DNA from 3 places in the Pseudomonas viridiflava genome. Region 3 is predicted to be linked to each of the others. Evidence: predicted binding sites of a transcription regulator. Region 3 holds the regulator's gene; each other region holds the start of a gene.
What was found. Region 3 encodes sigma-54, which starts transcription at its own class of promoters, with help from an activator protein. Its sites were predicted from a motif close to ANTGGCATNNANNTTGCTNT; they were not measured.
Positions count from the first base shown of each region.

Region 1: the regulator sigma-54 is predicted to act here: its motif matches at 2,730-2,749, upstream of CFBP1590_RS10590 (CmpA/NrtA family ABC transporter substrate-binding protein).
Region 2: the regulator sigma-54 is predicted to act here: its motif matches at 2,336-2,355, upstream of glnK (P-II family nitrogen regulator).

Region 1 is NZ_LT855380.1:2,290,196-2,300,840, reverse strand. Features, by position in the region: gene rlmKL (bifunctional 23S rRNA (guanine(2069)-N(7))-methyltransferase RlmK/23S rRNA (guanine(2445)-N(2))-methyltransferase RlmL) at 1-645, opposite strand, end outside; gene rmf (BatR family protein) at 1,235-1,450, shown strand; gene CFBP1590_RS10595 (quinone-dependent dihydroorotate dehydrogenase) at 1,592-2,623, opposite strand; gene CFBP1590_RS10590 (CmpA/NrtA family ABC transporter substrate-binding protein) at 2,875-4,086, shown strand; gene CFBP1590_RS10585 (ANTAR domain-containing response regulator) at 4,101-4,676, shown strand; gene CFBP1590_RS10580 (glycoside hydrolase family 68 protein) at 4,969-6,219, opposite strand; gene CFBP1590_RS10575 (nitrate/nitrite transporter) at 7,605-8,816, shown strand; gene CFBP1590_RS10570 (bifunctional protein-serine/threonine kinase/phosphatase) at 8,824-10,485, shown strand.
Region 2 is NZ_LT855380.1:167,866-178,510, forward strand. Features, by position in the region: gene CFBP1590_RS00810 (aldo/keto reductase) at 1-557, opposite strand, end outside; gene CFBP1590_RS00815 (AraC family transcriptional regulator) at 924-1,865, shown strand; gene CFBP1590_RS00820 (accessory factor UbiK family protein) at 1,876-2,142, opposite strand; gene glnK (P-II family nitrogen regulator) at 2,562-2,900, shown strand; gene CFBP1590_RS00835 (ammonium transporter) at 2,935-4,272, shown strand; gene CFBP1590_RS00845 (secondary thiamine-phosphate synthase enzyme YjbQ) at 4,515-4,940, shown strand; gene sutA (dormancy-specific transcriptional regulator SutA) at 5,040-5,369, shown strand; gene CFBP1590_RS00855 (HAD family hydrolase) at 5,448-6,140, opposite strand; gene xerC (tyrosine recombinase XerC) at 6,133-7,032, opposite strand; gene CFBP1590_RS00865 (DUF484 family protein) at 7,035-7,769, opposite strand; gene dapF (diaminopimelate epimerase) at 7,783-8,613, opposite strand; gene lysA (diaminopimelate decarboxylase) at 8,618-9,865, opposite strand; gene lptM (LPS translocon maturation chaperone LptM) at 9,875-10,024, opposite strand; gene cyaY (iron donor protein CyaY) at 10,261-10,593, shown strand; gene CFBP1590_RS00890 (DUF1289 domain-containing protein) at 10,593-10,645, shown strand, end outside.
Region 3 is NZ_LT855380.1:1,113,751-1,124,395, forward strand. Features, by position in the region: gene CFBP1590_RS05340 (ZIP family metal transporter) at 1-571, shown strand, start outside; gene CFBP1590_RS05345 (HPr family phosphocarrier protein) at 1,041-1,313, opposite strand; gene rapZ (RNase adapter RapZ) at 1,330-2,187, opposite strand; gene ptsN (PTS IIA-like nitrogen regulatory protein PtsN) at 2,190-2,654, opposite strand; gene hpf (ribosome hibernation-promoting factor, HPF/YfiA family) at 2,667-2,975, opposite strand; gene CFBP1590_RS05365 (RNA polymerase factor sigma-54) at 3,050-4,543, opposite strand; gene lptB (LPS export ABC transporter ATP-binding protein) at 4,739-5,464, opposite strand; gene lptA (lipopolysaccharide transport periplasmic protein LptA) at 5,464-6,012, opposite strand; gene lptC (LPS export ABC transporter periplasmic protein LptC) at 5,999-6,571, opposite strand; gene CFBP1590_RS05385 (KdsC family phosphatase) at 6,581-7,120, opposite strand; gene CFBP1590_RS05390 (KpsF/GutQ family sugar-phosphate isomerase) at 7,121-8,095, opposite strand; gene CFBP1590_RS05395 (ATP-binding cassette domain-containing protein) at 8,421-9,230, shown strand; gene mlaE (lipid asymmetry maintenance ABC transporter permease subunit MlaE) at 9,230-10,027, shown strand; gene mlaD (outer membrane lipid asymmetry maintenance protein MlaD) at 10,027-10,494, shown strand; gene CFBP1590_RS05410 (MlaC/ttg2D family ABC transporter substrate-binding protein) at 10,505-10,645, shown strand, end outside.

The DNA.
Region 1 (10,645 bases), 1.2 Mb from region 3:
GCCGGCTTCGACCAGGAAGGTACCCACACCACACATCGGGTCAGCCAGCGCACCACCTTCGGCAGCGATACGCGGCCAGCCGGCACGCACCAGAATGGCGGCGGCGAGGTTTTCCTTCAGGGGCGCAGCGCCCTGCTGCAGGCGATAGCCACGCTGGTGCAGACTGTGACCGGACAGGTCCAGGGACAGAATCGCCTCGCCACGGTCCAGACGCAGATGCACGCGCAGGTCGGGGTTGATCTTGTCTACCGAAGGACGCTCGCCGTCCGGCGTGCGCAATTTGTCGACGATTGCATCCTTGACCTTAAGCGCGCCGAAGTGGGTGTTGTCGATGCCTGACCCGTGACCGCTGAATTCAACGGCGATGGTGCCATCCGATTCGAGATGGTCGTGCCATTCAACGTCGAGCACGCCGTGATACAGGTCTTCGGCGTCCTTCATCGGGAAGCGCTTGAGCACCAGCAGCACGCGGTTGGCGAGGCGGGACCACAGGCACAGCCGGTAGGCGGTTTCCATGTCGGCCGAACCGCGAATGGCCGAGGTGTGTTCGCGGGTATCCTCGAGACCGAGGGCCGTGGCCTCTTCGGCCAGCAGTCCTTCGAGGCCTTTTGGGCAAGTGAGGAAAAGTTCGTAGCGATCCGACATGTGTATTCCAGGGCCTGAGCCGTCAGCGGCGGGCAACGCATTGCCCGACCAGATTTTAAACAGGCGCCTTTCTTGGAGAACGCCTGCGTGGCACGTTGAATGTGCCGATCCGCCGCATGAAACCTGCCTTGAGACCAGGGCAGCGTAAATGCGGCAGTTTTCAATCCATCACGCTCTCAACATAGCTTTGCTATATGAAGAGCGGCTATTCAACCCGACGAAGTGGGCAACAAAAAGTCACATCTCGACCCTTCGTCGAATAGACGCTTAAAGCATTCAGCCATCATCCGCGTCTGAGACGCGCTCTCAATCCGGTCTGAAACGCCCGCGTCAAAAGGCTTGCGCCAAAAAACGGTGTTGAAACCCGACCTTCCTTATCGCCCGACAGACCTAAATGTGACGTGCTTATGACAAAACGATCATTCACAGGGTCCGAAGCTTTGGTTAGAAATCACCTCAGGTCATTACCGCAACGGTTCTGACACCAAGGCCCGCGACGCCGGCAGCGGGCACCAACGGCAGACCTTTCTGCCCGACCTCACCATGAGGTCTCAGGGATATAACAGTCAACAGACGAGGGCAATACCCTATGAGAAGACTTAAGCGTGATCCGTTGGAAAGAGCATTTTTACGCGGATATCAGTACGGCGTTCATGGTAAATCCCGTGAGCTTTGCCCTTTTACTCTACCGTCAGTACGCCAGGCATGGATCAATGGATGGCGAGAAGGACGCGGCGACAATTGGGACGGTATGACCGGCACTGCGGGAATCCACAGACTCAACGAACTTCACGCGGTCGGATAACGCGCCTATGGAGACACAGGCCCCGACCAGTCCATCAAAGCTTTATTGACTGATCATCTACACCCATACCATGCACGTCCTATCCGGGCGGCGGGCCAAAAGCCCAGGGGCTCTTCAAGAGCCCCTTTTTTTGCCTGCGATTCAGACCTGCTGACGCGGCATTGCCGCGATCGCATCCACCGATTCGCGAATCAGTGCCGGCCCCTTGTAGATGAAGCCCGAGTAGATCTGCACCAGACTCGCACCCGCCGCCATTTTTTCGGCCGCGTGACGCCCTTCGGTGATACCACCCGCAGCGATGATCGGCATGCACCCTGCCAACTCGCCCGCCAGTATCTTCACCGTGTGAGTGCTCTTCTCGCGAACCGGTGCGCCCGACAGTCCACCCGCCTCGTCCGCATGTGGCAGACCTTCGACGCCTTCGCGGCTGAGGGTGGTGTTGGTGGCGATAACCGCGTCCATGCCGGATTCGATCAGCGCGGCGGCGACCAGTACGGTTTCTTCATCGGTCATGTCCGGGGCGATCTTGATGGCCAGTGGCACACGCTTGCCATGACGCTGCGTGAGTTCCTGCTGACGCAGACTCAGGGCCTCGAGCAGTTGCTTGAGCGAATCACCGAATTGCAGGCTGCGCAGGCCCGGTGTATTGGGCGAGCTGACGTTGACGGTCACATAGCTGGCGTGGGCGTAGACCTTGTCCAGACAGATCAGGTAGTCGTCCACGGCACGCTCGACCGGCGTGTCGAAATTCTTGCCGATGTTGATGCCCAGAATGCCTTTGTACTTCGCGGCCTGCACACGGCTGACCAGATTGTCGACACCCAGGTTGTTGAAGCCCATGCGGTTGATGATGGCTTCGGCGTGGGGCAGACGGAAAATCCGTGGCTTGGGGTTGCCCGGCTGCGGACGCGGCGTGACGGTACCGATCTCGACGAAGCCAAAGCCCAGTTGCGCGAAGCCGTCGATGGCCGAGCCGTTCTTGTCCAGACCGGCCGCCAGACCCACAGGATTGGGAAACTCCAGCCCCATGACGGTGACCGGCACTCTGGCCGGGGCCTTGCTCAACAGGCCGTTGAGGCCCAGACGCCCACCGGCACCGATCAGGTCCAGCGACAGGTCATGGGAGGTTTCCGGGGAAAGCTTGAACAGTAACTGGCGGGCCAGGTTATACATGGGCGGGCGAGGCTCGTGAGAAGCTGAATTCAGGGGCGCGATTATAGCCGCGTGAAGGCCCTGCACGCGAGGCATGCAAAAAACTTGTTACCCTGAACCGCCGAGCGCTGGCATATGCCTTGCTTGAAACCGTTATCGGCACGCGCTCCAACGACGGAGCGCTGCCCGGACAACGGCGTCGTTCCGGCACTTGCACCTTGCAGGGGCTGGACGACGCCTTTTTTCTGGATGTCCTTTATGAAGCAAGTGCCATGAACGTACGAACAAGCAATGCGCTGGACTGGGTCAACGGCAGCGATGCGCCCGAGATGAACAGCCTGGATGTGGGTTTCATGGCCCTGACCGACTGCGCCTCGCTGGTGGTTGCAGCGACCCAGGGCTTTGCCCAGCCTTACGGCCTGACCCTCAACCTCAAGCGCCAGACCTCCTGGGCCGGCCTGCGAGACAAGCTGGTCAGTGGCCAGTTGCAGGCGGCACACAGTCTCTACGGGATGATCTACGCCGTCGAACTGGGCATCAGCGGCGGTCCGGCCAGGGACATGGCAATTCTGATGGGGCTGAACCAGAACGGCCAATGCATCAACCTGTCGCGCGGCCTACAGGAGAGTGGCGTGATCACTCCTGAGGCACTGGACAAACGCGTGCACCAAAGCGGTCCGAAACTGACGTTTGCCCAGACCTTTCCCACCGGCAACCATGCCATGTGGCTTTATTACTGGCTCGCCAGCCAGGGCATTCATCCGCTGGACGACGTGAACAGTGTGGTCGTGCCGCCGCCGCAGATGGTTCAGCATCTGCAGGCCGGCCGTATCGACGGTTTCTGCGTCGGAGAGCCCTGGGCCGCCAGTGCAGTCAGTCAACAACTGGGCTTCAGCATGGCCACCAGCCAGACCATCTGGCCCGACCATCCGGGCAAGGTCCTGGGTTGCACCCGCGAATTCGTCGAGCAGAACCCCAATACCGCCAGAGCGCTGGTCATGGCCGTGCTGGAAGCGAGTCGTTTCATCGAGGAGAGCGAGCATAATCGACGCAGCACCGCACAACTGCTCAGCGGTGCCGAGTATCTGGACACACCGCTGGACTGCATCGAGCCGCGCCTGCTGGGCCGGTACAGCGACGGCCTCGGCAATCACTGGGAAGACCACCACGCCGTCAGTTTTCATGGTCAGGGACAAGTCAATTACCCATGGCTGTCGGACGGGATGTGGTTCATGACCCAGTTCCGCCGCTGGGGGCTGTTGCGTGAAGACCCGGATTATCTGGCCGTTGCCGAGCGTGTCCAGCAGCTGGAACTGTATCGACAGGCCGCCGAGGCACTGGGCATCAAGGTACCGAGCGCTACGTTGCGCAGCAGTCAGTTGATCGATGGCAGGGTTTGGGACGGCAGTGATCCGGCGGCCTATGCGCGCAGTTTCAAGATCAACGCCTGGGCCGATAACGTGCCCGTCGCCGCCCGTCGTTGAAGGAGAACGTGACCATGCTGCGTATCCTGCTGATCAATGACACGCCAAAGAAAGTCGGTCGCCTGAGAACCGCCCTGATCGAGGCAGGCTTCGAGGTAATCGACGAATCCGGTTTCATCATCGACCTGCCCGCACGCGTAGACGCGGTGCGCCCCGACGTGATCCTCATCGACACCGAATCGCCCGGTCGTGACGTCATGGAGCAAGTGGTCCTGGTCAGCCGCGACCAGCCCCGCCCGATCGTGATGTTCACCGATGAGCACGACCCTGGCGTGATGCGTCAGGCGATCAAGTCCGGCGTCAGCGCCTATATCGTCGAAGGCATTCAGGCCCAACGCCTGCAGCCCATCCTCGACGTGGCCATGGCCCGTTTCGAGAGCGACCAGGCCCTGCGCGCGCAACTCCACGCCCGCGACCAGCAACTGGCAGAACGCAAACGCATCGAACTGGCGAAAGGACTGTTGATGAAAATGAAGGACTGTAACGAGGAAGAGGCCTATACCCTGATGCGGCGCCAGGCAATGAGCCGCCAGCAGAAGCTGATTCAGGTGGCCGAGCAGATCATCTCGATGAGTGAAATGCTGGGTTGAACAGGTAGATCGGGAGAGTTACTGACGAAACACCACGTGTGGGAGGCGCCACCAGGTCTTCGATGTAACACTGCCGCGCGGCAAACACCGGACGTCGTGGGAGCGGACTTGTCCGCGAAAAGGCCGGTACATCCCACGCATATGCGGTGGCTGAAACACTGCATTCGCGGACAAGTCCGCTCCCACCAAGTTTGCTGCGCGACAGCGCTACGTCGAAGACGTGGTGGCGCCTCCCACAGTCCTGTTTACGACCGGGACTGTGGCAGGCCGCCCAAAGCCGCTGTGAGTCTGACTATTGAGTCAGCACCACATTCTTCATCGGCGGTATGTAGCCATAGTCATACGATTCCTGCACGAACGAGCGGTCGCCCTGCAGCAGGATCTTCACGGTAGGCGCCTCGGTGCCACCGATGCGGAAATCCTGTCCGGTGGTCGGCACGCTGTCGATGAACGACGTCACCAGGCCGTTGGGCATCACGCAGTGCGAATAGGTCTGGAAAGGCTGCGAAGGCGGATTCCCGAGCACCAGGCCTGACGCATTCATGGGCTGGTATGGGCCGAACAGCTGTTCACTGACAAACCCGTAAACGCCATCAGGGCCGGTTATACCATCGGCATACGTAAACTTGTGACTGATAGTGAACAAGTAATACTTATTGTCCTGAAATACATAGTGCGGACGTTCGGTCTGATCATTTACACCCACCGCAGTAACAAGCGGCGGAAGGATTTCCCACTCGTCGCCATTGAGATCCTTTGCAACCGCCAGGCCAATACAGCCCACCTGAAATCTGGCACCGCCCACATCCTCGTGACCCGGCGGTACATGCCCCAGTTCTGTCGGCCCTACTGTATGTGAACCGCGCTCGCCGGCCACATTACCTTCGAACACCATGTACAACTTGCCATCACGGGGATCAATAAACGGACTGGGATCACGAAAGTTCCACGTAGAGTTCTGGGCTTCGGTTTGATAATAAGTGCCGTCGGCTTCGAACAATGTTTTGACTTCAGTAAAGTCGGTCAATATTACACCGCTGTCAGACGTCACGACACGGCCACGTACTTTGGCAATGGCAGCGCCCGGCGTCACACAGGTGTAATAAAGATCGATGTCGCCCTTGTCGTTGAGCAGGATCGGCGTACCGGCCCATTCGCGAGTCGTCGGCGATACGCCTTCGGCCATGACGCGCCCACCGAAGATCCAGTCCTTGCCGGTTCGGGAATACCAGTAGCACATGCGGGCACGACCATGACGATCTTCCCAGTCACGCTTGATGTCATAGCGGCCGTTGGGTCCCAGATACTGGGGATCGTTCGGATGCCGGTCAGCCGTGAGTGTCAGGATCACTGACCAGCCGTTGACGGACACCACCGTGCCATCGAGCTCGCGCAGTGGCATGGTGTCCCAGATGAAAACCGTATCACTCATCACCGGAAAGTCGGGACTGACCAGCGGCTGGGTGGTGGTAGGGTCGTTTTCGTTGACCTTGAGCGCATCGGCCCGGGTCCACACGGTAGGCTTGTAAGTGACGTTACTCATGTTGATGTCCTTTATTGACGCCAGACACGTCCGGCGCATAGATGAAGACAAGGCAGCATGCAAACTTATTACATCGCTGAAGTGCGTTCTGAAACTCTGCAATCACGGCATTCATCCATTAACGAAAGGCCGAAACAACAGAAAAATGATGGGAGGCACTTGGGCACTCATCAGTTGATTTCAATAAGCCACTTTATTGCAAGCTGGCCTATTGCACATGAATCGCCCTCTCGAGAGGCGTCGTGTTCTGCACGACGAAAAGGATCCTCTCAGAGACAGATGCGAAAGTAAATTAAATATTCCCTACCGTTAAGCAACTGCCTGTTTTTTTTCAAAATACACATGAACCAATATTAATATTCGGTTTCGTTCAGTATTGACCTCGTCATACAAAGGCATCAAAACAATGTCATTCTGCTTTAATCAAAGTGTATTGATAGTGGCGTTTGTTATTGGATCAACGCTTATATTTCACAACGCTATTACTGCAAAAGCTGCGCGCTGCGCTCATCGTTACACACAAGTCCTTATGGAGAAATGATCGTGCCCATCGCTCTGCGTGGGCATGCCTCCCGTGACGCTCCGCGTCACAGATGGCACAGATTGCGGATTCAGTGAGCCGAGCGCTTGGCTCAGGTCACCTTTGCGCCCTTACGGCGCGCTACTTTGAGGGACCAAAGTAGCCAAAGTCCTTCGCTCCGGTTCCGGCCCCGGCTTCGCCGGGGTTCCTTCGTCCTGACACTGATTCGGGGGTCGCTGCAAATGGGCCATCCATGGCCCAGTGCAGCTCAATCGGCATCCATGCCGATTGCCCCCCCGAATCAGCGCCAGGACTCAGCCTTCACCCACGTCGCGTTCTGCAGTGTTCATGCCATCGCGCTACAAAAGCGCGTCAGTGCCGTTGTATCTCTGAATAGCCAGATGACTTGTGTAGAACGATGAGCGCAGAGCGATGGGCACGATCAGTGTTGAGGCGGACTTGTGTCGGGAGAAGCCGCTCGCACTTTTTTGCGGCGGCCGATGCCATCGGTGCCCGGTTCAAGGTCATCGGGACTCGGCTGCCATCACACCTGCTCACCCGGCGTTTCAGGTCACAGCATGCTGCCATGCGGCCTCTGCCAATCGCCCAGGAAGAAAACTGCATATGGCCCGCCTCTTGCTTTAGCACCCTCAGGTAGCCAACGGCGGTTGCCACCACTCACGACAAAGACGTCGCTCATCTCTTTCGCTCACGCGGACAGAGAGGCGACGTTTTTTGCGTTTGGCCCCGGCGATGGGGCCGGTGGAGTCGCCGGTATTCGGAACACTCCGCCACAGCGTCTGAAATTTTCCACGTCGAGGGCACAAACCCCGACTGACCCGCTAGCAGATGATGAGGTGTGCCAATGGATACAAGCTTCTGGAAGGCCGGTCACAGACCGACCCTGTTCGCTGCCTTTCTCTACTTCGACCTGAGTTTCATGGTCTGGTACCTGCTGGGCCCGATGGCGGTACAGATCGCCACCGACCTGCACCTGACCACCCAACAACGCGGCCTGATGGTCGCCACACCGATTCTGGCCGGGGCGATACTGCGCTTCTTCATGGGCCTGCTGGCCGATCAGCTGTCGCCCAAGACCGCTGGCATCATCGGTCAGGTGATTGTGATCGGTGCCCTGCTGACCGCTTGGCAACTGGGCATCCGTAGCTATGAACAGGTGCTGCTGCTGGGCGTGTTCCTGGGGATGGCGGGCGCGTCGTTCGCCGTCGCGCTGCCGCTGGCGTCGCAATGGTATCCGCCTCAGCACCAAGGCAAAGCCATGGGCATCGCCGGTGCCGGCAACTCGGGCACCGTACTCGCCGCGCTGATCGCGCCAGTTCTTGCCGCCAGTTTCGGTTGGGGCAATGTGTTCGGTCTGGCGCTGATCCCGCTGGTGCTGACCCTGATCGCCTTCACGCTGATGGCGCGCAATGCACCCGAGCGCAGCAAGCCCAAGTCCACTGCCGACTACCTCAAGGCCCTCGGCGACCGGGACAGCTGGTGGTTCATGTTTTTCTACAGCGTGACCTTCGGCGGCTTCATCGGCCTGGCCAGCGCCCTGCCCGGCTACTTCAACGACCAGTACGGCCTGAGCCCGATCACGGCCGGTTACTACACCGCAGCCTGCGTGTTCGGCGGCAGTCTGATGCGTCCGCTGGGTGGCGCGCTGGCCGACCGCTTCGGTGGCATCCGCACGCTGACCGCCATGTACGCAGTGGCAGCCATCGGCATCGCTGCAGTGGGTTTCAACCTGCCAAGCTCGTGGGCTGCACTGGCGCTGTTTGTCGCCGCCATGCTGGGCCTGGGCGCTGGCAACGGCGCGGTGTTCCAACTAGTGCCACAGCGCTTCCGCAAGGAAATCGGCGTCATGACGGGCCTGATCGGCATGGCGGGCGGCATCGGTGGTTTCCTGCTGGCCGCAGGCCTTGGCAGCATCAAGCAGAACACCGGTGACTATCAGCTGGGCCTGTGGCTGTTCGCAAGCCTGGCCGTGCTCGCCTGGTTCGGCCTGATGAACGTCAAGCGCCGCTGGAGAACCACCTGGGGTTCGGCGGCAGTGACCGCAGCACGGGTCTGACCGGTCCATGACGCTGCAACTGCGCTTTGCCGAGTTCAGCGCCAGCGGCCCGCGACCTGAGAATCAGGACGCCCTGCGTCTGGTGACCCCGGTCGCAGCATTGGCGGCCAGCAAGGGTTATCTGTTTGCCTTGGCCGACGGGGTCAGTCAGTGTGCCGATGGTGCGCTGGCTGCGCAGTCAACACTGCAGGCGCTGGCGCTGGACTACTACTCGACACCAGAGACCTGGGGCGTGGCCCAGTCTCTGGATCGTCTGTTGCTGGCCCAGAACCGCTGGCTGCTGGCCAACGGTCTGCTGACCACCCTCAGCGCGCTGGTCCTGCGCGGCAGACGCTTCACCCTCGCCCACGTGGGCGATTGTCGCGCGTATCGCTGGCAAGACGGCAAGCTCAAACGCATCAGTGAAGACCATGTCTGGGAACAGGCCGACATGCAGCACGTGCTCAAGCGTGCGCTGGGGCTGGATCAGTACGTGGTCATGGACTATCTGGAGGGCGAGCTCTGTGAAGGCGAGCGCCTGCTGCTGGTCAGCGACGGCATCTGGGCGACGCTGGGCGATGCCAGCATCCGCTCGATCCTGACCGAACAGGACGATCTGGATGCCGCAGTCATAACCCTGGTCAGCGCGGCGCATCTGGCGGGCAGTCAGGACAATGCCAGCGCCCTGCTCATCCAGGTCGACAGCCTGGGCGAGGATGATCTCGGGGATGCACTATTGCAGTTACAGCAATGGCCGTTACCGCCGGCACTCAAACCCGGCCAGGTGTTTGAAGGCTGGAGTATTGGCAATGTGCTAGCCCAGTCGCGGCAATCCATTCTGTACCGCGCCCACGATGCTCATGGGCTGCCCTGGCTGATCAAGACGCTGCCATCTGCCCGGCATGACGAACCCGGTGCAGGTCAGGGCCTGCTGTTGGAGGAATGGTTCCTGCGCAGGGTCGCCGGACGCTTCTTTCCAGAAATCCATCCGCTGCCCGAGCGTCAGCATCTGTATTACGCCATGCGCGAATACTCCGGGCGCACGCTCGCCCATCTCTTCTCCCTGAGCGGCCCCCTGCCACTGGCGCAATGGCAGGATCTGGCCACTCGACTGCTACGGGCCACGGGTCTTCTGCATCGACGCAACATCATCCATCGCGACATCAAGCCGGAGAACCTGCTGCTGGGTGACGACGGCGAGTTGCGCCTGCTGGATTTCGGTCTGGCGTTCTGTCCCGGCCTGTCTGCGGCCAATGCAGAGGATTTGCCTGGCACGCCGAGCTACATTGCACCGGAGGCCTTCAACGGTGCCGAACCCGATCCGCAACAGGATCTGTACGCAGTCGGCGTCACGCTTTATTACCTGCTGACCGGTCAGTATCCGTATGGCGAAATCGAGGCTTTTCAGCACCGCCGCTTCGGCACACCGATTCCGGCCAGTCGCTACCGGCCCGACTTGCCGCTCTGGCTGAGCCAGAGTCTGGACAAGGCCGTGCAGGCCAATCCCGCCCAGCGTTATGAAACCGCCGAGCAGTGGCAGCTTGAACTGGAACAGGCCGAACAACGCCCTGTGGTCGCGCGACCCAGGCCATTGCTGGAGCGCGAGCCGCTGAAGGTATGGCGTACGCTGGCACTGGTTTCTCTGCTGATCAATCTGGTCGGCCTGATCTGGCTGATGAGCCGCCATTAAGCGCTGAGCCGCCCTACATCGCCCCGCTTCTGTGCAACGCGCCTCAACGCAGTGCAGGCAACTCTCCCGCAATCGACCCGAACCCCCGCATTCGCAGCCTGATCAGAGTTGGCACAACCGCTGCATGATCTCCCTCAGAAGTTTCATAACGCGCCGCCCT
Region 2 (10,645 bases), 950 kb from region 3:
TCGCTTTCCACAGCGCGGACGACGGCATCGGGGCGGTTGATGCCAAAGCCCCACGCTTTGATCAGGCCCTCGTCGCGCATCTTCTCCAGCTCGCGCATGGCGCCGGTGCGAGCAATCTCGTAGGCCGCTTCCCAGCCGCCTTGCAGTTCGGTGTTGTCCGGCGACAGGTCATGAATGTAAACCACGTCCAGCCGTGCGAGTCCGAGCCGTTGCAGGCTGTCCTCTACCGAGCGTCTTGCGCCTTCGGCGGTGTAGTCATAGCGGTACTCAAAAGGCGCCGGAGAGGTCCAGATCGAACTATCGCCCACCGGCTTCCCTGCAGCCTTGAGCACCCGCCCGACTTTGGTGGAGATCACGTAATCGTCGGGGTTTCGGTTGTGCAGGAAACGTCCAAGGCGATATTCGCTAAGACCGAAGCCGTAAAAAGGTGATGTATCAAACAGGCGCACCCCCGAATCCCAGGCGGACTGCAAAACGGCTGCGGCCTGTTCATCGCTGATGGGGGCGAAGATATTGCCGATCTGCGTGCCGCCCATGCCGAGGCGGTAAGGTGTCATGTAGCGAAGGTTATGCTGAGACGGGTTTATTGGAAGGGTCGAACGCGTCACTTTCCCCTTGGTCGGCATTACGCTGCCGCGTTCGCCGGATGGTGGTGCACTGCTCAATGTCTGGGCACTGGCAGTCATCGGCAGGATTGTCGCTGCCAGCGCACTGCTCGCCGAAAGCCTGAGAAAGTCGCGTCGATCCATTGCAGGCTCCTTGCTTGAGGGTCTTTGGGAACAACCAGGAACCTCAAGATAGACGAGAGCTTTTGGGCAACGTGATCACAATCCGACTGTCTTTTTGCACAATCCTGCCGGGGCACTTGAGCGGATGGCGTGTTCTGCGCACACTGCGACTTTCCTCTTCGCAGAGTCGTCTTCATGAATCCATCCTTGACGTTTTCTGCATCCGGTCTTGATCGGAAAGGCGAGGGGCTGAGGCGACTCACTGAGCGGCTGACTGTGATAACCACGGGTAAAGAAGTCTGTCCCAGCGTGATCAAGGGGCTGACTTTCTACCGAATGGACGCGCCGGGGCTGCCGGATTATTGCGTCTACGAACCCTGTGTGGCGTTGATCGTTCAGGGCACCAAGCACACGGTTTTCGGGACCGAGGAAGTGGTGTCCGAGCCGGGCAGCTTTTTCGTGACATCCATTGATATTCCCACCACGGCCAAGGTGATACGCGCCAGCGCCGAGCGTCCCTATCTCTCGATCGTCTTGAAGCTCGATATGGCGTTGCTCCACGACATCGTTCAAAGCGTGCCGGAAGTCGACAGCACTATTCCGACCCGTTGTTACGCTGCGGGAGAAGCAACGGACGAGCTGATCGATGTGTTCGGTCGCCTTGTCGCCTTGCTGGATAGGCCGCAGGAAATTGCACTCATGGCGGATCTGGTCAAGCGAGAAGTCTGTCTTCGGCTGCTGCTCAGCGATGCAGGCTACTGGCTGCGCTGGATCGTCAGAGAAGGGTATCGTTCGCGAGGTATTGTGCGAGCCATCGACTGGCTCAAGCGAAACTACGCCGAGCCCTTGCGAATTGCCGAGCTTGCCGGGATGGCAGGTATGGCCAGTTCGACCCTGCACCACAATTTTCGGCAGCTCACCGGTACCAGCCCGTTGCAGTATCAGAAGACGCTGCGCCTGCATGCCGCCCGCAGTCTGATGCTAACCGAGCGGCTGGACGCGAATACGGCAGGATTGCGGGTCGGCTATGAAAGTGTGTCGCAGTTCAGTCGCGAGTACGCCCGGCGTTTCGGGGCGCCGCCCTCACGCGATATAAGGCAGGCGCGGCAGTTTGGCGATCAGCCAGCACCTGTCTGAGGCTGATGAGTCACTCAGCCTTCTCACCCGGCCCCATTTTCTCTTCAAGCTCGGCCATCTTGGCCTCCAGCGCTTCCAGGCGGGCGCGGGTGCGGGCGAGGACGGCCATCTGGCTGTCGAACTCTTCGCGGCTGACCAGATCCAGTTTGCTGAAGCCGCTTTGCAGCAGGGCCTTGAACTGGGTTTCGAATTCGCTGCGGGGCACGGGGGTTTCGCCGTTGAAAAGGCGCGAGGCGTGGCCGCTGAGGGCGTCGAGGAAAGCTTTGGGCGCGAGCATGATGGTTTTCCTGAATCAGATGCACGGCAGTGTAGCACGCAGTGCCTATAGTCATTTCACAGGGGCGGCAGTGCGCGCTTATGGAGCAGGCGTGCGTGCACGTATGCACCAGGTTTGTGCGTTCTCATTGGCTGTGCCGGGCCTTGGCGGCCTTAATGCGGCCCAACGACCTGTATTTGATGAATATTCACGAGATGGCAAGCTTTCTGCTTAGTGGCTTGTGACCCATGCACTGATGCAGTCGCTGTGACGAATGCAGTGCGGCAGGCGGAGCGGGGAAGTGTTTCGTCAGAAGCGGTTTTCTGGCGTTGGTCTGGCCTGATCAGGCGACCGACGCGTTACAAAGCCAGACACTGCGCTTAGACTTGAGTCGGGTTTGTTTTCCTGGGGCAAGTCCACCAATTCGGGAGAAAGTTTTCATGAAGCTAGTCACTGCCATCATCAAGCCGTTCAAACTGGATGACGTCCGCGAGTCGTTGTCGGAAATCGGCGTGCAGGGCATCACCGTCACTGAAGTCAAAGGCTTCGGGCGTCAGAAGGGTCACACTGAGTTGTACCGCGGTGCTGAATACGTTGTCGACTTCCTTCCAAAAGTGAAGATCGATGTTGCCATCGATGACAAGGATCTGGATCGCGTCATTGAAGCCATAACCAAGGCCGCCAACACCGGCAAGATCGGTGACGGCAAGATTTTCGTGGTCAATCTGGAACAGGCCATTCGCATCCGTACCGGCGAAACCGATACCGACGCAATTTAAGCCGCCAAACCCCAACGCCCCAGGAGAAAACAATATGACTCTGCGTCAATTCGCAGGGCTAGGAGCCCTGTTGTCCCTTGCAGTACCTGGCCTGGCCCTGGCGGCTGATCCAGTGGCCGAGCCCGTGCTCAATTCCGGCGACACAGCCTGGATGTTGACGGCCACCGCGCTGGTCCTGTTCATGACCATTCCCGGCCTCGCGCTGTTCTACGGCGGCATGGTTCGCTCGAAAAACATCCTGTCCGTGATGATGCAGTGTTTTGCCATCACCGGCCTGATCAGCATCCTGTGGGTCGTTTACGGCTACAGCATCGCGTTTGACACCACCGGTATGGAAGCTGGCGTCGTCAACTTCAATTCCTTCTTCGGCGGCATGGGTAAAGCGTTCCTGGCGGGTATCACGCCATCGAGCATTACCGGCGCTGCGGCATTGTTCCCTGAGGCGGTGTTCGTCACCTTCCAGATGACCTTTGCAATCATCACGCCTGCCCTGATCGTCGGCGCCTTCGCAGAACGCATGAAGTTCTCCGCGATGCTGATCTTCATGGGTATCTGGTTCACGCTGGTCTACGCGCCAATCGCCCACATGGTCTGGGGCGGCGTCGGTGGCCTGATGTGGGACTGGGGCGTTCTGGACTTCGCTGGCGGCACCGTTGTGCATATCAACGCCGGTGTAGCCGGTCTGGTCGCCTGTCTGGTACTGGGCAAGCGTAAAGGCTTCCCGACCACCCCGATGGCTCCGCACAATCTGGGTTACACCCTGATCGGTGCCGCGATGCTGTGGGTAGGCTGGTTCGGCTTCAACGCAGGTTCTGCTGCAGCCGCCAACGGCACTGCTGGCATGGCCATGCTGGTCACTCAGATCGCGACCGCCGCTGCTGCACTGGGCTGGATGTTCGCCGAGTGGCTGACCCACGGCAAGCCAAGCGCTCTGGGCATCGCCTCGGGTGTGGTTGCAGGTCTGGTGGCTATTACGCCAGCAGCCGGTACCGTCGGCCCGATGGGTGCTCTGATCATCGGTCTGGCAGCAGGCGTGATCTGCTTCTTCTGCGCCACCAGCCTGAAACGCAAGCTGGGCTACGACGACTCCCTGGACGCATTCGGCGTGCACGGTATCGGCGGTATCGTCGGCGCAATTCTGACCGGCGTCTTCGCAGCACCTGCGCTGGGCGGCTTCGGCACTGTGACCGACATCGGCTCTCAGGTCTGGATTCAGTTCAAAGGCGTCGCGTTCACGGTCGTGTACACGGCCATCGTGACCTTCATCATCCTCAAGGTGCTGGACGCGGTCATGGGCCTGCGTGTCACCGAAGAAGAAGAGTCTGTCGGTCTGGACCTTGCGCAACACAACGAGCGTGGCTACAACTTGTAAAAGCCGCTGCGCTGAAAAAAGAATGCCCGGTTTTGCCGGGCATTTTTTTGTCTGACGTTTGCGGATAAACCGCGGATTTCTGCTGTCATTGATGTGCCCGCGTCAATGATTTCGGCAACATGACGCAGCGCTTGTAACGTTGTCACGACAGTCTTCGTTAACGTGCAGGGAAGCCGGTTTATTGCGCGCTTTGCTTTTTTCTCAGGCGAGTTAGAATGCGCGCCGAAGGTGCGGAGAACGGTATGTGGCATCAATCCGGAATTACCTTGCGGGCCAGGCCTCGCGGGTTCCATCTGGTCACTGACGAGATACTGGCAGGCTTGCCTCAGCTGCGGGATTGTCGAGTCGGTCTGCTGCACTTGTGGCTGCAACATACCTCGGCCTCGTTGACCGTCAACGAGAATGCCGATCCGGCAGTACGTCGTGACTTCGAACGTTTTTTCAACCGGCTGGTGCCCCAGGGCGTGGCCGGACATGAACATAACGATGAAGGGCCTGATGACTTGCCCGCGCACTTCAAGTCCAGTCTGCTGGGCTGCCAGTTGCTGTTGCCGGTTACTGCGGGGCGACTGGCGCTGGGCACCTGGCAAGGCGTTTACCTGGGCGAACATCGAGATGCTGGTGGTTCTCGTAACGTCCTGGCCACTCTTCAGGGTGAATGGATATAACCGCTGGGGTCAGTGGTTATTGAATTTTTTCCGACAGCCTTAGACTCTTGGGGCTGCTGGGCTATAACTAATCTGCTTTCGCAAGTCATGAGGTACAACATGAGCGACGACGACAACGACAACGACGATCTGGTAGACGACCTGGAAGGCGAGGACGACGGCGAGGAGCTTGCCGCTGCTCCCGAAGACGACGTTGCCGAGGTGGATGATGCCGAGCCTTCGGCACCGGCTGCCAAAGGCAAGGCCAAGGCTGCAGTTTCGGTCGACGAGCTGCCCAGCGTAGAAGCCAAGAACAAGGAGCGTGATGCTCTTGCCCGTGCCATGGAAGAATTCCTGGCGCGTGGTGGCAAGGTGCAGGAAGTGGAGGCCAACGTGGTCGCCGATCCGCCCAAGAAGCCTGACAATAAATACGGCAGCCGCCCTATCTAAGGCAGCAGATGTCGTATGAGAACAAGCCCGCCGTCGCTGCGGGCTTTTTCTTGGCTGCGTTTTGAGAGGTGCCTGACTTCAGGCCCAGCGGGCCAGCACTTCGGGCAATTGAGACAGGTTGTGAATTTCCGCGTCCGGCAGCCGATCGGCATCCCAGACCTTGCCTTGCGAGTTGTACCAGATCGCCCGCATGCCTGCGCGCTGAGCGCCGGCGATGTCGTCACTCGGATGATCGCCGACATGCACGGCGACACTGGCGTCCACATTGCCGCGTCTCAGAGCCTCCAGGAATGGCGCCGGATCCGGTTTGCCGATGCCCAGGTCTTCTGCGCACAGCGCAAAGGAAAAGTAATCGGCCAGGCCCAGTCGGCGCACATCGGCATTGCCGTTGGTGATCACGCCGAGCGTGAAGGTTTTGGCGAGAATTTCCAGGGTCGGCTGCACGTCCGGGAATATCTGTACCTGATGACGCCCTTTCAGGAAAACCTCGAAGCTCTGGTCGGCCAGATCCTGTGCCTCGTCCTCTTCATAACCGGCGTCTTCCAGTGCATGGAAAAGCACCCGGCGACGCAGGGCGCTGATCCTGTGCTTGAACGACGGATCGGCCTCAACGAGTCGCGAGCGGATTTCCCACAGGTGCTCCACCGGCACAGAGCCAAGCCTGGGTGCGTGTTCAGCCAGCCAGTCGCGCAATAACACTTCGGCGCCAGCAATGGCAGGCGCGCAGTCCCACAGTGTGTCGTCGAGGTCGAACGTCACCAGCTTAATCATCTACAGATCCTTTGCGTTTGGCGCGGGGGTGAGCGCTGTCATAAACAGTAGCCAAGTGCTGGAAGTCCAGGTGGGTATATATCTGCGTGGTCTTGATGTCGGCATGGCCCAGCAGCTCCTGCACGGCACGCAGGTCCTGTGAGGATTCAAGCAGATGGCTGGCGAAAGAGTGGCGCAGCATGTGCGGATGCAGGTTCTGCCCCAGCTCACGCTCGCCGAAGGCCTTGACCCGGCTTTGCACTGCACGAGGCCCCAGACGTGTGCCCCTGTGGCTGATGAACACGGCGTCGTCCTGCGGATTGGCCAGCGCACGCAGCGGCAGCCAGGCTTCCAGCGCCTGACGGGCCTTGCTGCCAACAGGCAGTACGCGAGTCTTGCTGCCCTTGCCCAGTACCTGCACCAGACCGTCGCGAAGGTCCAGCTGATCCAGATTCAGGCCGGTCAGTTCGGACAGGCGCAGGCCCGAGGAATACAGCAGTTCCAGAATGGCCTGATCGCGACGGGCCAGAAAGTCATCTTCGACCGCGCCGTCCAGCAGCTGCGAGGTTCGGTCGGTGTCCAGCGTCTTGGGCAGGCGGCGCTCGCCCTTGGGTGGCGACAGGCCGTTTGCCGGATCGTGCTGGCACACGCCTTCGCGGTTCAGGTACTTGTAGAAACCACGCACGGCGGAAAGCATGCGTGCGAGGCTGCGTGAGGACTGGCCCTGCTGATGCTGGCGGGCCGTGAAGCTGCGCAGGTGCTGAATGTCCAGCGCGGTCCAACTGGGCAGCTGGTTTTTCTTGCAGAACGCCAGCACCTTGTCCAGATCGCGCCGGTAGGCTTCCAGCGTGTGGGGCGACACCTGACGCTCACTGCGCAGGTGCATGCAGTAGGCGTCCAGATGCTGTTCCATGGCTAGCGGACCGAACGCAGCGAGTGTGCAAAGCGTGGCAGCAGGCGGCTCAGCACGTCGGCGATGTAGCTGAGGAAAAGGGTGCCGACCGAGCTTTTGTAATGCTGCGGGTCGCGGCTACCAATGGCCAGCACGCCATGCAGGCCGAGGTGATTCAGGCTTGCAATGGCGGTCGAACCGACTTCCTTGCCTTGCTCTGCACCGAACAGAAACGCCAGCTCGTGCTCACGCAGAGCGCCACACACGACCTTGTCGCCGATCAGCCCGCCGATGGTCTTCTGCGCTTCTGCGCTGCTGACCCAGCGTCCGACCTGCATGGGGGTGTCGCTGAACAGGATCAGGCTGACGTAGGGCACCTGAAAGTCCTGACGCAGGCTGTCTTCCACGGCGATGACGATCTCATCCAGGCTGGTGGCATCCATCAACGCCAGATTCAGGCGACGGGTTTTCTCGAACAGCCGGTCGTTGTCCCGGGCCACATCCATCAGTTGCGAAAGGCGATGGCGCATCTCGATGTTGCGCTCGCGCAGCAGCTTGAGTTGGCGCTCGACCAGCGAAACCGTGTCGCCACGCTGGTGCGGAATGCGCATCGACACCAACAGCTCGTCGTGCTCGGCGAAGAAGTCCGGATGCTGCAGCAGAAAGGCGATGACCGCCTCTGCTTCAAGGTTTGGCGCTGCGCTATCGGCAGGCGATTCGCTGGGGGTGCCGGTTGAAGCCGGAGGCTGATCGGTCATCACATATGCTCACTCAAAGACGAACCTGGCCTTCGTAAACCCTGACGGCCGGGCCAGTCATCATCACAGGATGCCCCGGGCCTGCCCATTCAATGGACAGCCGCCCGCCGGGCAAGTCGATCAGCAATGGCGACATCATCCAGCCCTGGGTGATGGCGGCCACTGCCGCTGCGCAAGCGCCGGTACCGCACGCCTGTGTTTCCCCGGCACCGCGCTCCCAGACACGCAACTGCGCGCGCTGACGATCCACAATGTGCAGGAACCCGACATTGACCCGTGCCGGAAAGCGCGGGTGATGCTCGATCTTCGGGCCCAGCTCGTGAACCGGGGCGTTGTTGATGTCATCCACCCGCAGTACCGCATGCGGATTGCCCATCGAAACGGCGGCCAGTTCAACGCTCTGTCCGTCCACATCGAGGGTGTAGCTCGTGGCCTGGGCTGGCGCCTGAAACGGAATCTCGTCCGGGATCAGGCGTGGTGGACCCATGTTGACGCTGATCTGGCCGTCGCTGCGGATATCCAGTTCGATGATGCCGCTTTTCGTCTCGACGCGAATCTGCTTCTTGGCCGTCAGACGCTTGTCGAGCACGAAACGGGCGAAGCAGCGCGCACCGTTGCCGCACTGTTCGACTTCCGAACCGTCGGAATTGAAGATGCGGTAGCGAAAGTCCACGTCCGGGTTGTTCGGCGCCTCGACCAGCAACAACTGATCGAAACCGACACCGGTGTGCCTGTCGCCCCACTGTTTGGCGTGCTTGGGCAGAATATGCGCGTGCTGACTCACCAGGTCCAGGACCATGAAGTCGTTACCCAGCCCGTGCATTTTGGTAAAACGCAGCAGCATGGGGTTACTCCGGCAGCAGGCTTTCGCCAGCGAACAGCTCAGCCACGGTTTCGCGACGACGCACTTCAAAGGCCTGCGTATCGTCCACCAGTACTTCGGCAGCACGACCGCGCGTGTTGTAGTTCGAACTCATGACGAAACCATACGCGCCTGCCGAATGTACGGCCAGCAGATCAGCTTCGGCCAGCACCAGCTCGCGGCCCTTGGCCAGAAAATCACCGGTTTCGCAGATCGGTCCGACGATGTCATACGGGCGTGCAACGCCGTCGCGCGGGCGCACAGCCGTGACGTCCATCCAGGCCTGATACAGCGCCGGACGAATCAGGTCGTTCATGGCTGCATCGACGATGGCGAAGTCCTTGTGCTCGGTGTGCTTGAGGTATTCGACGCGGGTCAGCAGCACGCCTGCGTTGGCAACAATGAAGCGCCCCGGCTCGAACATCAGGCCCAGATCACGACCGGCCAGACGTTCGCGCACGGCCTTGATGTAATCCGCCACCAGCGGTGGCTCTTCATCGCGATAGCGAACGCCCACGCCGCCACCCAGATCGATGTGGTGCAGATGAATGCCGCAATCGCCCAGACGATCGACCAGATCCAGCAGGCGATCCAGTGCGTCGATGAAAGGCTCGAGCGTGGTCAGCTGTGAGCCGATGTGGCAATCGACGCCGATCACTTCAAGGTTCGGCAACTGCGAGGCGCGCACGTAAACGTCTTCAGCGTCTGCAATGGCGATGCCGAACTTGTTTTCCTTGAGGCCGGTGGAAATGTACGGATGAGTGCCCGCATCGACATCCGGGTTCACGCGCAGGGAAATCGGCGCACGGACATTGAGCTCGGCCGCAACGCTCTGCAGACGCTCGAGCTCGTCGGTGGACTCGACGTTGAAACAGTGGACGCCGACTTCCAGCGCGCGACGCATATCTTCACGGGACTTGCCCACGCCGGAAAACACGATCTTCTCGGCCTTGCCGCCTGCCGCCAGAACACGCTCCAGTTCGCCACGCGAGACGATGTCGAAGCCTGCGCCGAGGCGGGCCAGAACATTGAGCACGCCCAGGTTGGAGTTGGCCTTGACCGCGAAGCAGACCAGATGCGGCATGCCGTCCAGAGCGTCGGTATAGGCGCGATACTGCGCTTCGATGTGAGCGCGGGAGTAGACATACGTCGGCGTGCCGAAGCGTTCGGCAATGGCAGACAAAGCTACACCTTCCGCGAACAGCTCACCGTCGCGGTAGTTGAAGGCGTCCATGGGATTCCCTTAAAGATGCTTGTGCGACGAGTGCGATTTGGCTTGTTCATCGGGAGACTTGGTGTCATCCGGCAGGTACAACGGGCCTTTTTGACCGCAGGCCGTAACAAGACAAGCCACCGCGACGAGCGCAGCAAGCGAAGAGATCAGGCGCTTCATGGCGAAATCCTTTGTAAAAGCATTAATTGCGCCCGAGTATACCCACCACCCGGCGGCTTGCCTATGTGATGCTCCTCCCGTCCGGCGGGGTTTGGACGCGATTGTGCGGGCAATGACCGGTTACGCCGGATTATTGCGTCAGGCTGCTGTCAATGACGGGTATGCTTTGCATTTGGCGGGTGGCGTCCGTATCTTGCCCCACTGCGCTTTCAGTAGACACTTTCGAGGTTCCCGCAATGAGTTTGACCGAAGCCCGCTTCCATGATCTGGTCGATGCCACCCAGCAAAATCTGGAAGATGTGTTCGATGAGAGTGGTCTGGACGTGGACATTGAAAACTCGGCCGGTGTGTTGACCGTCAAGTTCGAAAACGGCTCCCAGCTGATCTTCAGTCGCCAGGAACCGCTGCGTCAGCTCTGGCTGGCAGCGCGCTCCGGCGGTTTCCACTTCGATTACGACGAAGTCGAAAGTCGCTGGGTCTGCGACACCAGCGATGAACTGCTGAGCGAGATGCTTGCCCGTATGACGCTTGATCAGGCCGGCGTCGAGCTGGACTTCGACGAGATCTGATCGTGAGCCAGAATCCTCAGCCTGCCGCCGTCAGGCCGCCCAAGCCATTGTT
Region 3 (10,645 bases):
TGGGTTTACACCGTGGGGCGCTGGCGGCCTGATCAGCCTTGGACTCGTTCTGGGTGCCCTTGGCCTGTTCGCGGTGGATTACAGCGTATCCCAGGGTGCGCAGTCGGGAGGCATTCAGGATCACCCGGCAATTGCACCGCGCATCTGGCTGTTCGTGATCGCCATCGTGGCGCATAACATTCCAGAGGGCATGGCAATTGGTGTGTCCGCAGGCGGGGGGTTGTCGGAAGCCGACAGTCTGGCCATCGGCATTGCCTTGCAGGATGTGCCCGAGGGGCTGGTGATTGCCATGGTGCTGGCGGGGGCGGGGATGTCTCGGATAAGGGCGTTTCTGATCGGTGCGGCGTCCGGGCTGGTCGAGCCGCTGTTCGCGCTGCTGGGCGCTTGGCTGGTGGCGATTGCCGAACCCTTGTTGCCGTTTGGTCTGGCACTGGCAGCGGGAGCCATGCTGCTGGTGGTGACCCACGAAATCATCCCGGAATCGCGTCTGAACGGACACAACAAAATCGCCAGCCTGGGCTTGATTGCAGGGTTCTGTCTGATGATGGTGCTGGATACAGCGCTGGTCTGACGATCAGCGCTCATCGTTATACACAAGTCATCTGGCTATCCAGCGATACAGCAGCACTGCCGTGCTTTTTTACGCGATAGTGCGGACACCGCCGATTGCGACGTGGGTGAAGGCTGAGTCCTGGCGCTGATTCGGGGGGCAATCGGCATGGATGCCGATTGAGCTGCACTGGGCCATGGATGGCCCATTTGCAGCGACCCCCGAATCAGTGTCAGGACGAAGGAACCGCGGCGAAGCCGGGGCCGGAACCGGAGCGAAGGACTTTGGCTACTTTGGTCCCTCAAAGTAGCGCGCCGTAAGGGCGCAAAGGTGACCTGAGCCATGCGCTCGGCTCACTGAGTCCGCAATCTGTGCCATTTGTGACGCGGAGCGTCACGGGAGGCATGCCCACGCGGAGCGATGGGCACGATCAGTGTTGAGGCGAACTTGCGTATAACGATGAACGATCAGCGCCGTGCAGAGCGTTCGTTTACTCGCCTTCGTCGAACTTGTTGTTGATCAACTCGACCAGGCCATCCAGTGCTTCCTGCTCGCCTTCGCCTTCAGTCGACAGATGGATCTCGGTGCCCTTGCCAGCCGCCAGCATCATCACGGCCATGATGCTTTTTCCGTCGACCATGCTCTCGGGCGAGCGGCCAACCCGTATCTGGCAAGGGTGTTTGCCGGCGACGCCTACGAACTTGGCGGCTGCGCGGGCATGCAGGCCCAGTTTGTTGATGATGGTGATTTGACGAGCGGGCATCGCGAAGGTGTTCCTTTCAGCTGAGGTCGCGGTGGCGAACCTGAACGTTCTTGAGTAATGGTTGCAGGACCTGACCCAGTCGCTCCGTCAGATAGACAGACCGGTGATGCCCGCCTGTGCAGCCAATGGCAATGGTCACATAGGAGCGATTGCTTGCGGCGAAGCGGGGCAGCCATTTGGCGAGGTAGGAAGAGATGTCCTGGAACATTTCTTCAACGTCGGGCTGCACCGCCAGATAATCGATAACAGGTTGCTCAAGTCCCGAATGATCGCGCAGCTCGGGTTTCCAGTACGGATTGGGCAGACAGCGCACATCAAAGACCAGATCTGCATCGACCGGCATGCCGCGCTTGAAGCCGAACGACTCGATCAGGAAAGCGGTGCCTGGCTCCGGCTTGTTCAGCAGGCGCAGCTTGAGCGTATCGCGCAGCTGGTAGAGATTAAGGTGGGTCGTGTTGATCTTGAGATCGGCCAGATCGATGATCGGCCCGAGCAGCGTACTCTCGTCACGTATTGCCTCGGCCAGCGAACGGTCCGATGTACTCAGCGGATGGCGGCGGCGGGTCTCGGAAAAGCGCTTGAGCAGGGTGGCTTCGTCGGCATCCAGATACAGCACATCGCACTGGATATTGCGCCCACGGACCTCGTCGAGCATGGCCGGGAAGCGGGTCAGGTGACTGGGCAGGTTGCGGGCATCGATGGAAACGGCCAACAGCGGTTCGGCCAGTTCGGTATTGATCAAGGCGCGTTCGGCGAGCTCCGGAAGCAATCCGGCAGGCAGGTTGTCGACGCAGTAGAAGCCGCTGTCTTCCAGTACATCGAGCGCCGTGCTTTTGCCCGAGCCGGAGCGGCCACTCACGATGATCATGCGCATGTTCAGTTGCCGTTCTGCACGTCTAGCACCACTTGATAGAGCGCTTCATTGGTCTTGGCGCTGCGCAGTCGTGTCCGGACATCCTTGGAGTCGAGCATGCTTGCGATCTGGCGCAGCAACTCCAGGTGTTTGTCTGTGGCGGCCTCTGGCACCAGCAGCACGAACAGCAGGTCGACAGGCGCGCCGTCGATGGCATCGAAGTCCACGGAATCGTTGAGATGAATGACGGCACTGACAGGTTCGCCACAGGTGGCAAGACGGCAGTGAGGGATGGCAATGCCATTGCCGAAACCGGTAGATCCCAGTTTTTCACGGGCAACGAGCGCTTTGAATACTGTTTCCCAATCAAGCCCCGGTACTTCGCGGCCGATCAGTCGGGCAATATGTTCGAGTACGCTTTTCTTGCTGCCGCCCGGCACGTTCACTTCGGAACGGCCGGGGGTCAGGATTTCTTCAAGTCGGATCATGTGTGGTGAGCGTCAGCGAGCGTTTGCACCCTTGAGGATGCTTTGCTGCTTTTCCTTATGCTTGAGCAATTGTCTGTCGAGCTTGTCAGTGAGCAGGTCGATGGCCGCGTACATGTCGTCATGTTCAGCATTGGCAACTACCTCTCCACCGTGGATATGCAGCGTGGCTTCGATCTTCTGTTTCAGCTTCTCGACCGCCATCGTGACCTGCACGTTTGTAATCTTGTCAAAATGCCCTTCGAGTTTCTTGAGCTTGAGCTCAACGTATTCACGAAGTGGCTTGGTCACTTCCAGTTGGTGTCCACTGATGTTGACTTGCATACAGCTTCTCCTTTGCCAGTGCATAAAGAGGCAGGCGTGGTGCCTGCCACTGGAACGCTGTGGCTCGGCCTGCATCACATCAGTCGCTTGCGCTCGCTGGAGGGTGCAATCCCAAGAGATTCGCGGTATTTGGCAACTGTGCGACGGGCTACTTGAATGCCTTGTGCCTCCAGTAAACCAGCGATCTTGCTATCACTCAACGGCTTTTTCTGATTTTCCGCCGCGACCAGTTTTTTGATGATCGCGCGAATTGCCGTGGATGAGCACTCGCCGCCTTCCGAGGTGCTGACATGGCTGGAGAAGAAGTATTTCAGCTCGTAAATGCCGCGTGGCGTGTGCATGAACTTCTGCGTGGTCACCCGGGAAATCGTTGATTCATGCATGCCCACCGCTTCGGCGATGTCGTGCAGTACCAGCGGCTTCATGGCCTCATCGCCGTACTCCAGAAAGCCGCGCTGATGCTCGACGATCTGGGTGGCGACCTTCATCAGCGTCTCGTTGCGGCTCTGCAGGCTCTTGATGAACCAGCGGGCTTCCTGCAACTGATTGCGCATGAAGGTGTTGTCGGCGCTGGTGTCTGCGCGGCGCACGAAGCCTGCATATTGCGGATTGACCCGCAGGCGCGGCACCGATTCCTGGTTCAGCTCCACCAGCCAGCGTTCGTTGTCCTTGCGCACGATGACATCGGGAATGACGTACTCGGCTTCGGTGGACTCGATCTGTGAACCAGGGCGCGGATTCAGACTCTGCACCAGTTCGATGACCTGACGAAGTTCGTCTTCCTTGATCTTCATGCGGCGCATGAGCTGGGCGTAGTCACGGCTGCCCAGCAGGTCGATGTAATCGGTGACCAGACGCTGCGCTTCGCTCAGCCAGGGCGTTTTTGCCGGCAGCTGACGCAGTTGCAGCAGCAGGCATTCGCTCAGGGTGCGAGCGCCGATACCGGCCGGTTCGAATTGCTGTATGCGGTGCAGAACGGCTTCGATCTCATCGAGTTCGATATCCAGCTCGGGATCGAAGGATTCGAGAATCTCTTCAAGGGTCTCGTCGAGATAACCCTGATTGTTGATGCAGTCGATCAGCGTGACGGCGACCAGGCGGTCCTTGTCGGACATCGGGGCGACGTTGAGCTGCCAGAGCAGATGGCTTTGCAGGCTTTCGCCAACGGATGTGCGGGTGGTGAAATCCCATTCATCATCGTCATTGCTGGGCAGGCTGCTGGCGCTGGTCTGGTAGATGTCTTCCCAGGCCGTGTCGACGGGCAGCTCATTGGGAATGCGTTCGTTCCATTCACCTTCTTCAAGGTTGTCTACGGTAGGTGCAGATTCCTGATAGGTCGGTTCCTGAACATCGGGGTTGGGCTTTTGTTCGATGTTGTCCGCCATCGGGTCGGAGTTGTCGAAGTCGTCGCCTTCCTCCTGGCGTTCCAGCATAGGGTTTGATTCCAGCGCCTCCTGGATCTCCTGCTGGAGGTCCAGTGTGGATAGCTGAAGTAAGCGGATCGCCTGTTGCAGCTGCGGTGTCATCGTCAGCTGCTGGCCCATTCTCAAGACTAGCGATGGTTTCATGGCAGGGGCTAAACACCTTATTCGCCGGCGCTCTCGCGCCATCCACTACAGGCGCCGAAACGCCAACTTAAGCAAATTATATGCCTGAAAGCAGAGCGTTTGCCTAGAGCGTTACTAGAAATAATACGTTGTCAACAAGCCGCACCGGTATTGGAGGCCTTGACAGGCCGGATGCGGCTTTTTCGAATGCGGCTTTTACAGGCGGAATTCGTGACCCAGATAGACTTCTTTAACCAGCTGGTTGGCCAGAATGGTTTGCGAGTCGCCTTCTGCGATCAATTGCCCGTCGTTGACGATATAGGCTGTTTCACAGATATCCAGCGTCTCGCGAACGTTGTGGTCCGTGATCAGCACGCCAATGCCCTTGGCCTTGAGGTGGTGAATGATCTGCTTGATGTCGCCGACTGAAATAGGGTCTACGCCCGCGAAGGGTTCGTCCAGAAGGATGAACTTTGGGGCTGTCGCCAGCGCGCGTGCGATCTCGACACGGCGACGTTCGCCACCCGAGAGGCTCATCCCGAGGTTGTCGCGAATGTGCGTGATGTGGAACTCCTGCAGGAGGCTTTCCAGTTCCTTGCGTCGCGCAGCGGCATCGAGTTCCTTGCGGGTCTCGAGGATCGCCATGATGTTGTCGGAGACCGACAGCTTGCGGAAGATCGAGGCTTCCTGCGGCAGGTAGCCGATACCTGCACGGGCGCGGCCGTGCATGGGCTGATGGCTGACGTCCAGATCATCGATCAGCACGCGGCCCTGATCGGCCTGTACCAGCCCGACAATCATGTAGAAGCAGGTGGTCTTGCCGGCGCCGTTGGGGCCCAGCAGACCGACAATCTGGCCGCTGTCGATGGAAATGCTCACATCGCGCACGACCTGACGGCTTTTGTAGCTTTTAGCCAGATGCTGGGCTTTAAGCGTCGCCATTACTGGGCCTTCTGCGGTTGATCGGTTTTCTTTTTAGGCTGAATGACCATGTCGATCCGTGGACGTGGCGTGGTCACTTTCGCGCCACCATTGGCACGGCCCGCACTGACGACCTGCCTGACCGTGTCATAGACGATCTTCTCGCCTTCGGACGTGTTGCCGTCGTTGACGACCTTGGCCTTGTCGATCAGGACGATACGGTCCTGAGCGGCGTAATACTGAATGGTGACGGCGTATGCCTGCACGATCGGCTTGTCCACCGACGGCTTCTGCTCGTAGTAGGCCAGGTTGCCGACAGACGTGAAGATATCCACTTCGCCCTGAGCGTTGCGTGTGATGGTCACGGTGTTGCCTGTGATCTTCATCGAACCCTGCGTGATGATGACGTTGCCCTTGTAGGTGGCCACGCCTTTCTTGTCATCAAGCTGCGCATCGTCGGACTGGATGTGGATTGGCTGATCACGGTCGGTTGGCAGGGACCAGGCGCTCGCGCTTCCCAGTGCTGCGCCCAGGCCGAGCAAAAAAGGAAGAGTTTTAACGAGCCTCATACTGTCCTCTGACGTTGGACAGCAGGTCCATCCTGCTGTCTTTCAAATATGCTTTCATTCCCTTGGCCGTAGTGACACCGCCCGCGGCGTCGATTCTAACGTCTTGGTCGGTCTGCGCATATTGCTTCTGTGGGAATACGGTCATGCGACTACTGGTGATGATAGTCGTACGTTGTTTTTCGTCAGTGCGCGCAACGCGAACCGAGTCGATCAATTCTACCTGTTCGCCTCCCGGGGAGACCTCGCCCTGTTTGCTCTGCACATGCCAGGGGAACTCGGTGCCGCGGTACATCTGCAGGTCGGGGGTGGTCAGCAGGGTCACGTCAGTGGCCTTGATGTGCTCGACCTTGTCAGCCGTCATTTCGTACTGAAGGCCACCGTCGGGCAGGTACTGATGGGTGTGCGTATTGACCGCATAGTAGTCAATGACGTTCTCGTCGACCGAGCTCACCGGCTGGTCCATGAAGCTTTCCGGGTTGATGTTCCAGTAGCCTACGGCACCGAACAGCAGTACCAGCACCCCGAAAAACACCAGCTTTCGAATTTTCTTGCTGAACATAAATGGCTTCTATAGATAGGCGGAGTGGGCCGCTTCAAGGTTGCCCTGCGCGCTCAGGATCAGTTCGCAGAATTCGCGTGCAGCACCTTCGCCACCGCGCGCCTGCGTAACGCCATGAGCGTGTTGGCGGACAAAGCCGGCCGCATTGGCAACCGCCATGCCCAGACCGACGCGTCGTATGACCGGCAAGTCTGGCAGATCATCGCCCAGATAGGCGACCTGTTCGTAACTCAGGTTCAATTCGGCCAGCAGTTGGTCCAGCACCACCAGCTTGTCTTCACGACCCTGATAAAGGTGTTCGATGCCGAGGTTTTTTGCCCGGCGCTCGACCACAGGTGTCTTTCTGCCGCTGATAATGGCAGTGGTCACTCCTGAGGCTATCAGCATTTTGATGCCTTGGCCGTCGAGTGTGTTGAATGTCTTGAATTCGCTGCCGTCTTCCAGGAAGTACAGCCGGCCATCGGTCAGTACGCCATCGACGTCGAAAATCGCCAGTTTGATGGTTTTGCCGCGTTGCATCAGTTCGCTGTTCGCTGCCTGAGTCTGCATTTACATCACTCCCGCGCGCAGTAGATCCTGCAGGTTGAACGCACCCGTCGGTCGGTCGTTCGCATCAACCACGATCAGCGCGCCGATCTTGTAGTCTTCCATGATTTTCAGGGCTTCGGCGGCCAGCATGTCTGCATGGGCCGTCTTGCCATGAACCGTCATGACTTCATCGATGGTTGTTTCACGGATGTCGACCGGGCGATCCAGTGTGCGACGCAGATCGCCGTCGGTGAATATTCCGGCCAGTGTGCCATCGGCTTCCAGAATTGCAGTCATGCCCAGGCCCTTGCGCGTCATTTCCAGCAGCGCATCGCGTAACAACGTGCCGCGTTGAACCACCGGCAGGGCGTCGCCGGAATGCATGACGTGTTCGACCTTGAGCAGCAGGCGTCGTCCCAGCGCACCTCCCGGATGGGAGAAGGCAAAGTCTTCGGCTGTGAAGCCCCGGGCTTCAAGCAGTGCAACGGCCAGCGCATCACCCATCACCAGCGTAGCGGTAGTCGATGAGGTTGGCGCCAGATTCAACGGGCAGGCTTCATGCTCGACCTGCACGTTCAGATTGACGTCTGCGGCCTTGGCCAGGGTCGACTCGGGGTTGCCGGTCAGGCTGATCATCCTGATGCCCAGTCGTTTGATCAGAGGCAGCAGGGTGACGATTTCGTTGGTAGTGCCAGAGTTGGACAGCGCAAGAATGATGTCGTCACGGGTGATCATGCCCATGTCGCCATGGCTCGCTTCGGCCGGATGAACGAAAAAGGACGTGGTGCCGGTGCTCGCCAGCGTCGCGGCGATCTTGTTGCCGATGTGTCCGGACTTGCCCATTCCGACCACGACGACACGTCCCTTGCTGGCCAGGATCATCTCGCACGCACGCACGAAATCGGCATCAAGACGGCCCAGCAAGCCTTCTACGGCTTCGATCTCGAGGCGGATGGTGCGCTGCGCGGATTGAATCAGGTCACTGGATTGGTTCATAACTTGAAATGGTCGGCCTGCTGAAAGGCGGCGATTATAGCGGTAATGTACGATTCCCTCACGTCTGATCGTCGTTGTGTTTTTTATAAACGAATTTCCTACGCTTTGGAGGGTCTGTAGCTGGGCGGTGCAGGTTGCACTGCAAACGGCGCTGCTGATGGGGCGCTTAATGGTTATCCGGTGAATATCTGAACCTACTGGTTCTCTTCTTGGGTGGCGTGTCGCTGCGATGGTATAGTCCGCCGCTCGTTCGGCCCGCCTGGACGGCTTGTCTCCCTTTGGGGGTTGGCGGCTGAGGAGGGAGGCTGTATCGCAAGGAGTTTAGATGAGTCCTGATAACGCTTACGCGGTCGAGTTGAAAGGGGTTTCCTTCAAACGCGGCACGCGCAGCATTTTCAATAATGTCGATATTCGTATTCCTCGGGGCAAAGTCACCGGGATCATGGGGCCTTCCGGCTGCGGCAAGACTACGTTGCTGCGCCTGATGGGCGCACAGCTGCGTCCGAGCGAAGGTCAGGTGTGGGTCAACGGCCAGAACCTGCCGGATCTGTCGCGCAGTGACCTGTTCGACGCCCGCAAGCAGATGGGCGTGCTGTTTCAGAGCGGCGCGCTGTTCACTGATCTGGACGTGTTCGAAAACGTGGCGTTCCCGTTGCGCGTTCACACCGAACTGCCGGAAGAGATGATCCGCGATATCGTACTGCTCAAGCTGCAGGCTGTCGGGCTGCGCGGAGCGGTCGAGCTGATGCCTGACGAGCTGTCAGGTGGCATGAAGCGCCGTGTTGCGCTGGCGCGTGCCATTGCCCTTGATCCACAGATTCTCATGTACGACGAACCCTTTGTCGGGCAGGACCCCATTGCAATGGGCGTTCTGGTGCGTCTGATCAGGCTGCTCAACGATGCACTGGGCATTACCAGCATCGTGGTGTCCCATGACCTGAGCGAAACCGCGAGCATTGCCGATTACCTGTACGTCGTCGGTGACGGACAGGTGCTGGGGCAGGGCACGCCGCAGGAACTGATGTCCTCGGACAATCCGCGCATTCGTCAATTCATGACCGGCGAACCAGACGGCCCTGTGCCATTTCATTATCCTGCGCCGGATTTCCGCGAAGACCTGTTGGGGAAGCGCTGATGCGCAAGAAGTCATTGATGGACCGTATCCGCCTGCTCGGGCGTGCGGCCATAGATATCGTTACCGTTCTGGGGCGTTCGGGAATATTTCTCGGCAATGCCCTGCTGGGGCGCGGCGGGACCGGCAGCAGTTTTCAATTGCTGGTCAAGCAGCTGTATTCGGTCGGCGTCATGTCGCTGGTCATTATTGTCGTCTCCGGTGCATTCATCGGCATGGTGCTGGCGCTTCAGGGTTTCAGCATCCTGACCAAGTACGGTTCCGAGCAGGCGGTCGGGCAGATGGTTGCGCTGACGCTGTTGCGTGAACTGGGGCCGGTCGTGACCGCTCTACTGTTCGCTGGTCGTGCGGGTTCCGCGCTGACCGCCGAGATCGGCAACATGAAGTCTACGGAGCAGTTGTCGAGCCTCGAGATGATCGGTGTCGATCCGCTCAAGTACATCGTTGCGCCGCGTCTGTGGGCAGGGTTCATTTCGTTGCCGATTCTGGCGATGATTTTCAGCGTGGTCGGCATCTGGGGTGGATCCTGGGTAGCGATCGACTGGCTGGGCGTCTATCAGGGCTCCTTCTGGTCGAACATGCAGAACAGTGTTTCCTTCACGAACGATGTGCTCAATGGGGTCATCAAGAGCGTCGTATTTGCTTTTGTGGTGACATGGATTGCCGTTTTCCAGGGTTATGACTGCGATCCCACTTCCGAGGGGATCAGCCGTGCGACGACCAAGACCGTGGTGTATGCCTCGCTTGCAGTGTTGGGCCTGGACTTTATTTTGACCGCCTTGATGTTTGGAGATTTCTGATGCAAAACCGCGCCATCGAAACCGGTGTCGGCCTGTTCCTGCTGGCCGGGATACTGGCTCTGCTCTTGCTGGCCCTGCGAGTCAGTGGTCTGAGCACCAGTGCGACCAACGACAGTTATAAACTTTATGCCTACTTCGACAATATTGCCGGTTTGACTGTCAGAGCCAAGGTAAGCATGGCCGGTGTCACGATCGGCCGGGTCACCGCGATCGATCTGGATCGCGACACCTATACCGGCCGTGTCACGCTGGAGATCCAGAAGAAGGTAGACAACCTTCCGGCAGACTCCACGGCGTCGATCCTGACGGCGGGTCTGCTGGGTGAGAAATACATTGGTTTGAGCGTAGGTGGCGATCAAGCGCTGCTCAAGGATGGCTCGACCATCCATGACACGCAGTCATCCCTCGTTCTTGAGGACCTGATCGGGAAGTTCCTGCTCAATACTGTAAGCAAAGACGCCAAATGAGGAGCTATAAATGATCTCGATTCTGCGCCGTGGCCTTTTGGTATTGCTGGCCGCACTGCCGATGCTGGCCAATGCAGCACCAGCAACGTCGGCCCACGACCTTGTGGATCGCACCACCAAGGAATTGCTGAGCGATCTGGCGACCAACAGA